2 regions of the Blautia sp. Marseille-P2398 genome follow, and region 1 is predicted to be linked to the other one. Evidence: riboswitches for the same ligand, from Rfam matches in the RefSeq annotation. Region 1 holds a riboswitch; the other holds the start of a gene.

The links. Region 1 has a riboswitch for tetrahydrofolate ahead of folE (GTP cyclohydrolase I FolE). Riboswitches for the same ligand answer to the same signal wherever they lie in the genome.
Region 2: it holds a riboswitch for tetrahydrofolate, as region 1 does, so the genes downstream of both, ACESZG_RS14505 (folate family ECF transporter S component) here and folE (GTP cyclohydrolase I FolE) in region 1, are expected to answer to the same signal.

Annotation. Positions count from the first base shown of each region.
Region 1 covers NZ_CAXSTD010000002.1:322,143-327,272, reverse strand. The annotation lists gene ACESZG_RS04200 (DNA methylase) at 1-368, shown strand, start outside; gene ACESZG_RS04195 (hypothetical protein) at 384-797, shown strand; THF riboswitch at 1,136-1,232, shown strand; gene folE (GTP cyclohydrolase I FolE) at 1,526-2,083, shown strand; gene ACESZG_RS04185 (HD domain-containing protein) at 2,080-2,577, shown strand; gene folP (dihydropteroate synthase) at 2,617-3,426, shown strand; gene folK (2-amino-4-hydroxy-6-hydroxymethyldihydropteridine diphosphokinase) at 3,484-4,335, shown strand; gene ACESZG_RS04170 (cupin domain-containing protein) at 4,472-4,798, shown strand; gene ACESZG_RS04165 (M18 family aminopeptidase) at 5,089-5,130, shown strand, end outside.
Region 2 covers NZ_CAXSTD010000013.1:68,961-74,090, reverse strand. The annotation lists gene ACESZG_RS14510 (hypothetical protein) at 1-824, opposite strand, end outside; THF riboswitch at 1,362-1,466, shown strand; gene ACESZG_RS14505 (folate family ECF transporter S component) at 1,553-2,113, shown strand; gene ACESZG_RS14500 (GNAT family N-acetyltransferase) at 2,443-3,219, opposite strand; gene ACESZG_RS14495 (GDSL-type esterase/lipase family protein) at 3,320-4,018, opposite strand; gene ACESZG_RS14490 (F0F1 ATP synthase subunit A) at 4,450-5,112, shown strand.

The DNA of each region.
Region 1 (5,130 bases):
CCAATCTGAAACGGCAGACTTCCTCAACAAAAATGATAACGGATGCAGTAATAGAGCTATATGACAGGATCGTTGACAGAAACCTGCTTATCAGAAGAATTAATATTACAGCGAACAGGCTTGTGGATGAAAATTCTGTAAAGAAAGAAGAAGTGTATGAGCAACTGGATCTTTTTACGGATTATGAGGCGCAAAGGAAAAAGCAGGAAGAGGAAGAGGCTGCGCTGGATCGTGAGAAACGTATGCAGGAAGCAATGCTCAGTATTAAAAAGAAATTTGGAAAAAACGCTGTACTGAAGGGAATGAATCTTCAGGAAGGTGCAACCGCCAAGGACAGAAATGAACAAATTGGCGGACATAAGGCGTAAAGGAGTTGAAAGAGGATGAAAAATAATTTTTATGACGATATCATCAATTTACCACATCCGGTCTCTAAGAATCATCCGCAAATGCCTCTTCGGGATCGGGCAGCGCAGTTTGCTCCTTTTGCAGCCTTGACTGGACATGATGCTGCGATAAAAGAAACAGCAAGATTAACTGATGAAAGATTGGAACTGAGTGAGGAAGTGATTGCTCAGCTGAACGAAAAAATCAACATAATCAGAAATAATATCGGTATAGAACAGGATGTATCGATAACTTATTTTATTCCCGATGCAAAAAAAGCCGGCGGATCCTATGTTACGTACTCTGGTATTGTAAAAAAAGTAGATGAATATGAGCATACCATGATCATGACAGATCAAACGGTCATTCCAATTGAACAGATAAGCGATATTAAATGTGAAGAGTGGTAAATGTGAAAATGTTTCACTGGGAAAAGTGAAAACAGAAAATGGAGGAGATGCGCCATGGCTTCATTTAATCAGAAGCTCCGTACGTTATATCTGATGGAAATCATGCTTGAACGTACCGATGATGAACATATGTTAAATACATCGGAATTATGTACGATTCTGGATCCGGGATGAGGATTGTCGGACCGGAAGATGTAAAGCAGCAGTATAAAGAATATCTGCAAAGTGTACTTCGAAACTATTAGTTCTGGCAGCAGGAAAAAATCATTCTGAAAAGTCAGAAAAAACCTTTTCTATTATCGTATTACATGGTATACTGAATACCGAAATGAATGATATGCAAAATAGGATTTTATGCGTCAAGTGTTCGGTGAATGGGGAGTTGTCACTGAAACGAAAAGTGCGTCTTACGGTATATTATCCGCACCCGTTGCAAACAATATAAGAGGATATCTCATATTGTGCTAGGGAATGTTTTCGACATACATTCTATCACAATTGGAGATATCCTTTTTAACCGAATCAAGTAAATCCCCTGCTTCAATTGCGAAAAGCAATAAGCAGTGGGTGGGGACTTGCTTGTATCAGGAGGAGTGCAAGCTCCTTCTGATAAACTGCGGAGCAGCTATTCGGTTATGAGCAAGTAGCAAAGCGGATTGCGAATATCCGCTTGACTTTGGTCAAAAGGATAATCTCCATTTCAAAAATACAAAGGAGGTTATTTTTTAATGGTTGACAAAGTGAAAATTGAGCAGGCAGTCCGTCTGCTTCTGGAAGGTATCGGTGAAGATATTACACGGGAAGGTCTGATTGATACTCCTGACAGGATTGCCCGCATGTGTGAAGAAATTTACGGAGGTCTTGGTCATGAAGCGGATCAGCATCTGTTAAAGCAGTTTCCTGTAGAAAATAATGAAATCGTGCTGGAAAAAGACATCACCTTTTACTCCATGTGTGAGCATCATCTGATGCCTTTTTATGGAAAAGCTCATCTTGCATACATCCCCAACGGCAAAGTTACCGGTTTAAGCAAACTGGCACGTACAGTAGAGGTTTATTCCAGAAGGCCACAGATCCAGGAACGGCTTACTGTTCAGATTGCAGATGCTTTGGAGCGTACTCTGGATCCAAAAGGAATTATGGTAATGCTGGAAGCGGAACATACCTGTATGACCATGCGCGGAATAAAAAAACCAGGAAGCAAAACAATCACTACTGTAACCCGTGGTGCGTTTACAGAAGATAAGGAACTGCAGAAAATGTTCCTTTCTATGGTAAAAGGATGAATAACAATTTTTCAGATATGGATCGTGTCAATCGGATCTGGAGGCACCCGGTTTATCAGGAACATTATAAAAAAATACAGGAACTTGAAAGTGAACGGATCTTCTGCCGTCATACCCCTGAACATTTTCTGGATGTTGCACGGTTGATGTACATTTATGCACTGGAGGAACATCTGGAGTTGCCCAAAGAGCTTATCTATGCAGCAGCACTTCTTCATGATATAGGACGTGCACAGCAATATCAGTACAACATTCCCCATGATATTGCAGGAGTAGAAATCGCACGGGAAATTCTGACAGATCTGCACTTTACAGAACAGGAAAAAGAACTGATTCTGTCTTCCATTGGACATCACCGAAAAGGAGATTCCTGCAGTACGCTGGCAGCACTTCTTTATAAAGCGGATAAGCAGTCCAGAAATTGTTTTTTATGTTCCGCTGCTTCCGAATGCTATTGGTCTGATGATAAAAAAAATATGAAAATTGAATACTGATCTTCTTCATAAGCACAAAAGAAAGGATGGGTTCTGCTCATGAAAATTGGAAACCGTTTTTTTGATACTAAGAATCATACTTACATAATGGGAATTTTGAATGTTACCCCTGATTCCTTTTCTGACGGCGGCAAATGGAATCATATGGATGAAGCTTTGAAACATACAGAGGCAATGATTGCTGATGGTGCAGATATTATTGATATCGGAGGCGAATCTACACGTCCCGGTCATACTCCTGTCAGTGCTGACGAGGAAGCACTGAGAGTTCTTCCTGTTATTGAAGCGGTCAAAAAACATTTTGACATTCCTGTTTCTGTAGATACTTTTAAGAGCAGTGTTGCTGAAAGCTCTATCCAGGCAGGAGCTGACCTGGTTAACGATATCTGGGGATTAAAATATGATCCGAAAATGGCAGCTGTGATCGCAAAATATGATGTGGCCTGTTGCCTGATGCACAACAAATCTAATACAGAATATCAAAACTTTCTCATTGATATGCTCGCCGAAACACAGGAATGTGTCAATCTTGCAAGACAGGCTGGCATTAAAGATGAAAAAATCATGCTTGATCCGGGAATTGGTTTTGGAAAAACATTTGAAATGAATCTGGAAGCAATGAATCACCTGGAGCTTTTTCAGAATCTGGGATTTCCGGTTCTCCTTGGTACATCCCGCAAATCCATGATCGGACTGGCACTGGATCTTCCTGTAGATCAGCGCGTGGAGGGGACTTTGGCTACCAGTGTAATTGGCGTAATGAAGGGATGCTCTTTTGTCCGTGTCCACGATGTTAAAGAAAACAAGCGTGTGATCCAGATGACAGAAGCAATCCTGGGACGCAGATAAATTACTGGCACAAAACAGATGGTAAATATAAATAACATACAGAAAGGATTTGCTGTTATGGATGAGACCAGATTAGACAAAATAGAAATTAAAGAGCTGGAGGTTTTTGCAAACCATGGTGTATATCCCGAGGAAAATGTTCTGGGACAGAAATTTGTTATTTCTGCCACGCTTTTTACCAGAACACGTCTGGCGGGATTAACCGATGAGTTGTCTGCTTCCATAAACTATGGCGAAGTCAGCCATATGATCACTGATTTCACCAGAAAACATACTTATAAACTTCTGGAATCTCTTGCAGAGAATCTTGCAGAAATGCTTCTTTGCTCTCTTTCCGGACTTGAAAAAATTACTCTGAAGATTGAAAAGCCCTGGGCACCGGTTGGTCTTCCTTTGAAAACCGTATCTGTGGAAATTACACGGAAATGGCATACTGCTTACATTGCTTTTGGCTCTAATATGGGTGATAAAAAGATGTATATAGACAATGGGATCCGTGGTCTGGCAGAGACAAAAGGATGCCGTATAGAGGCAATTTCCGATTATCTTATTACAGAACCTTACGGAGTTACTGATCAGGATGAATTTTTAAATGGAGTTCTGAAAATGCGGACACTTCTTACTCCTGGAGAATTGCTTGTGAGACTGCATCAGTTAGAACAGGCGGCAAACAGGGAACGTATCATCCACTGGGGACCAAGGACACTGGATCTGGATATCCTGTTTTATGATCAGGAAATTATTGATATGCCAGATCTTCATATTCCTCATATTGATCTGCACAACCGCGATTTCGTTCTTGTACCAATGAATCAGATTGCTCCGTATCTGCGACATCCTGTGTTAAATCAGACCATTTCGCAGCTTCTGGACAGCCTTCTGAACAAATCTGAAAATACTGCAAAATAAAGTGAACAGTAACCAGTAACGATATTTTGTTGAATGTTCCATTGATATTTACTTTGCCATTTTTTACAAACAGTGCTATGATATATTCAATGGAAATTCTATAAAAGAGAAAACATCTACAGGAGGGCAAAAAATTATGAAAATCAGACGCGAAGAACACATGGCAGGTGGAAATGGTCACGTAATCATCAAAGAAATCCTTGATGCAGAACAGTTGAATGGTAAATGTGGACTGTATGCACAGGTAACCCTGGAGCCGGGATGTTCACTGGGATATCATGAACATCATGGAGAAAGTGAAACCTACTATATTTTACAGGGACAGGGCGAATACAATGACAACGGTACCTATCGTCCGGTAAAAGCCGGAGATATTACATTCACACCGGACAATCATGGACATGCACTTGCAAATACAGGAAATACAGATCTGGTTTTTATGGCTCTGATCATTAAAGACTGATATAAAAGCAGCAGCACATATTTCTTATGGAAATAATGACTGCTGTTTTTATTACCAGGACAGACTGATTATAATAAAAAATAGTATAAATCAGGTAGCATTTTAGCCGAATCAAGTAAGTCCCCTGCTTCAATTGCGAAAAGTAATAAGCAGTGGGTGGGGACTTGCTTGTATCAGGAGGAGTGCAAGCTCCTTCTGATAAACTGCGAAGCAGTTATTCGATTATGAGCAAGTAGCGAAGCGGATTGCGAATATCCGCTTGATTAATCATTCAAATGGAGAATCAAACTATGTACAGAAAAACAGCAAAGAAGTTACTGAAATTCATAGAG
Region 2 (5,130 bases), on a different contig from region 1:
GGGATTGCTGACATATCCAGATTAAAGGAGGTGTCACTTCCGGCAGGAAGAATCCGGAGGATATTCAGATTTACTCCCTGTACAGTTGCCAGCAGCTGTTTTTCTTTATTTTCTATCTGCTCCGGTGTCTGTGTGAGTTTTGGATCCGGAGTTGGGGTAGGATCCGGTATTTCCAGATCTTTCAGATCAGAAATACTCAGTACTTTCAGGTGACTGGCATTTAAGGATACGGAAGAATCATTGGAGGTATCCGGGAATTTCCCCTTGAATGTAAGGTAAACCCAGTCACCGGCTTTGATTCCATTCTGATAATACTGTTTTGTTCCTGTGATCGGATAGGTGGCTGTTTTTCCTTTCTTTGATTTTATTGTGATGGTATTGGAAGTCAGGGAAATAACCTGCCCATGCGCAGTGCGCTTTTTCAGCTTATTTTTTTTATGAAATTCATCTACAACCTTCAGAACATGTACACTGCCTGTGTCAGTACCGGAAAGCTGACCTTCGTAAATGATACTGATCTCATCGCCGGTGATCATGCCGCCTTTACATTCCAGGGTGGCATTGGAAACATTAAATACATAGGAGGCACTGTCCGTGTTCAGAATAAGCTGGCTTCCTGAAAAATCCTGCAGGGTACCGGAAAGTTCATCCATATAGATACGGTCTTTTGTTTCGGTTTCAGTTGTGGTGTCAGATGAAGAAGTAAGTTCCCGGACGGATGTGTCTCCGGTGGATGTGAATTGTTCCAGTATGGTTTCAGGGCTGCATCCGGCAAAAGAAAAGCTAAGGCCGGCACAGACACATGCAGCAAGCAGTTTTTTCATAATATAGACAGGACCTCCGATAAATCATTCGTTTGAACATGATTCCTGCCGTATGCAATAATTATTTACAGGGAGGGATATTGCTTTCCGGCGGTTCGGGGATAAAATCAAAAATTTTCCGGTAGCTTTCCCATTCGTCATTATCTTTGGCAGGAGTGCATATCAGGCCGGTACATTCCGTACAGGCGTTGGTATTCAGGTAATTATCATAACATATATTATAAGGATTTTGGCAGTTATTTTTACATATTTCTGACATTTTTTACCTCCATGATTATAGCAGACCGGGGCGGGATATCTGTATTCATGTAATTTCTCATTTCTGAAGATGCCGGACTGCTGCATAATGTTATAGTATTAGTATATGCGGCTGTTTTATTCATAGACTTACGAGTGTTTGCAGCAATATTCTCAAGTAAAAAAAGCAGACCATTCGTATAGAATGAACAAAAAACAGCATTCAAATTTGTGAAAATAATAACGGAAAATATATTGCAATTTCTATGGATTGTGTTATAATTTCGATAAATAAATAATAGCGAAGTAGGATTTTATGCGTCAAGTGTTCACAGGCTGGGGAGTCGCCGTGAAACGAAAAGCAGAAAGCGTGCTGCTTACGATATGATTTCCGCACCCGTTGCTACATATGAGAGCATCTCATAATGTGGAGGGATTATTATTTATGTAACTACTCTATTTTTTAAACACATTATGGAGGTGTTTTTATTATGCAGAAAAAACAATATTGGAACGTAAAAACATTGGTGTTCATGGCTCTTCTGATCGCCATGCATCTGGTACTCACACGAGTTCTGGTCATTGATCTTGGTGCGTACCGTATTTCTGTGGGAAGTGTATGTACAATCCTTGCAGGTCTGTGGCTGGGACCGGTGGCAGGCGGTGTCTGTGGATTATGTGCAGATATTATCGGGTGCTTTATGAAAGGCTATGCTGTAAATCCGTTTATCACAGTTGCAGCAATCCTCTGGGGTGTGCTTCCTGCCCTTGCAAAACCATTATTTGCAAACAGAAAGAAAACAGGAAAGACAGTTGGTATCTGCGTATCTATCGTGGTAACTGCAGTTCTCAGCTCTTTGGTTCTTACAACAGCAGGACTTGTGATCATGCTTGGATATAACTTCTATGCGATCATGCCCGGAAGACTGGTACAGTTTGTAATTATGATCCCGATTTACTGTGTATTAACATGTCTGCTGTATTTCAGTCCGCTGACAGCAATGGTGGTAGGTAATACATCACCTGCAGTGCTGAAAAACAAAACAGTATAATTGAGTTACTGTTCACACACCACTATTCCGCGAGGTGTTTTGGCATGAATATGCCAAAATCCCGAGACATACAAGCCAAAATTCCATTGCCGCAGGCAATCTGGAATGAATTTTGGCTACGTTACTGTGAACGGAGTGAACAGTAACATAATTAAGTCAGAGATAAAATACAGAATAAGACTTGAATATTAAAATGATATACAACATAGTTGGCGCGAACTATGTTAAATGAATCAACTGATTCCCCGAAAAAGAAAAGTTAAAATCTATAAAAATTAAGAACTATCTGTAAAAGCAGAAAATGAAAATGCTTTACAGATAGTTCTTTTTTATTTCTCAGGCGGGAAATTTCCGTTTTCATCCGGCTGCACGCGGAACCAGTAGGTGTATAGCTGATGAAACCCCAGCGATTTATAAAGAGCGCGGGCATTGTCATTTCCTTCTACAACCTGAAGATATGCATTCTGTGCACCTTTTTTCATTCCTTCTTTCAGAAGTCCGGTGCAGATCTGACGGGCATAGCCATGTTTGCGGTATTCTTCTTTGACATGGATGGCATAGATGCCGATATAATCTCTGTCCAGAATACCAAGTCCGGTTGCGATGATCTGGTTGTCCATGCGGATGGAAGCACAGATGGTTTCCTTGAGGATTGCCTGATACATAGATGGAACAACCTTCCGGTGGATGGGATTGGTGGTGTTTTTTAAACGGAACAGACTTTCAATCCATTCGGAGGGAATATTGTCACAGAAGGTTACATCAGGATATGGAGCATCCAGCCGTGCGGCGTTCATGCTCATTGCCATGACATTGGTGGTATGCTGGATAGCATATCCACGGTTTTCCAGAACATAATCAAAGTCAGGAGAGACAAGAGGACTGATCTTAAATACAGCGGGGGTTCCCAGACGCTTATATACGCTTTCACAATATGGGATTTTTTCCCGCCAGGTGAGGGTGGAATTGCCGAACTGTTCTACGCTGTTGGTTCTGTGTGTATAAAAATAAGAAAATCTCAGGATCCAGCCGTCGTATAATTCCATCTTGTGAGATGGCCAGGCATTCAGAGACATATCTTCAATCTGTTTAATTGTAGTTTCCATAATATAAGGAAGACTCCTTTCCATAATAAGTCCGCAGATATGAGCGAGGACAGTGATTTATTATACAAAGTTCCGGGAAAATGCGCAATAGTTTATCTGTTCAGGGATTGTTATCAATGCTTTGAAGGAGAGGGAACAGTTTCTCGGCCAGAAGCTTATGCCCATACAAAGTAAGATGAATCCCGTCCGTTGTTATGGCATCAAATCCCGATTGAGTTGCTTCCTTATTAAAATAGTTATGCAGAGGCAGAAATGGAAGTCTGAATCTGACAGAGAGCTGTCGGATAATATCAGACATGGTATGGACATAGGGAATCCATGTCTCATATTCTTCCGGATGTGGAAAGATAAAGGGTTCCATAAGGATTACCTGCCTGGCATCTGCAGTGAGCAGATCCAATAATTCATTGTAATGAGTGGCAAACTCTCTTATCATCTGTTCTTTCTGAGAATCCATCCGGTCTGTGTTCATTATCAGACCGATATCATTGATGCCGATCAGCAGAGTTACAACAGGAGAGTGATGCAAAGAAATACGGTGTTGGCGGATATTTTCAAGGACTCTTGTCACAGTGAAGCCATCTATTCCACAGTTCCTGAAATGTATGGCACCTGTTGATTTATCTGTTAACTGTACAGCGCTTGATGAGCGTCTGACGGTATTTGCGGATATGGAGAAAGAAGGAGTTTGATTACGGAACATTTCTGAGAGTATCTGTACATACCCATTTCCCAGAGGAAAATCTTCAAATAAATGATTACAGTCCGTAATGCTGTCTCCCAGACAAATGATTTGCATAAAAAACCTCCTGTTTGGTATTACCAATATAAGGATTGGTAAGTGCAGAGATATAAAATTTATATAAAAACCATATAAAATAATATCATCTGCTTACAGTTCGGTCAATGAAAATTGCCTTTTTTTCGTGAAAATGCATTAAAAAAATTATGAAAATCTATTTTTCAATCAAAATGTCTGGATGAAATGCACAAAAAGAAAATCTATTTTTGCCAGAAATAGTCAAAATAATTGTTGACTTTTTAACGGATTTTAATATAATAATCTCAAAATCTTGAATCGATGGAAAGCTTATGAAATATTTTACAGACATAAGTTTAGGAATCCTGGCTGAGGCATCTGAGGCAGACAGCATAAAAAGCCAGAATATCTTCCGGAGATTTAAATAGAAAAAGGAGGGAAAAGAAACGGGTAATTTAGCAGACACGTTAATGGAAGAACTTCAATGTAAGACAGTTTTTACCATACCGGTGTTTGGAGGAATACCAGTTGCAGAGTCAGTAGCAGTGACATGGGTGATCATGGCAGTGCTTTTAATTTTGTCATTGGTGCTCGTAAGAAACCTGAGTGTGGAAAACCCCGGTAAGAAACAGCTTTTGCTGGAAACCGGTGTCAGTTTTCTTCATAACTTCTTTAAGGATATCCTTGGAGAAGAGGGAAAAATGTATATTCCCTATCTGATGACAGTTGTCATTTACATTGGAATTGCAAACATTTTCGGTGTGTTTGGATTTGTACCGCCTACAAAGGATTTAAACTGTACGATTGGTCTTGCAATCACAAGTATTTTTCTGATCGAGTATGCAGGATTCCATAAGAAAGGTCTGAAAGGCTTTCTTAAAAGCTTCGCAGAGCCGGCACCGATTATGCTGCCGATTAATATTCTGGAGGTCGTTATTCGACCGACATCACTTTGTATGCGACTTTTTGGTAATGTGTTAGGAAGCTATGTGGTTATGAAACTTCTTGAGTTTATATGCCCGGCAGTTCTTCCTATTCCATTCAGCCTGTATTTTGATTTCTTTGACGGATTCATTCAGGCGTATGTATTTGTATTCTTAACTTCTTTATTTATCAAAGAAGCTATTGAATAAAAAAGATTACTGTTCATA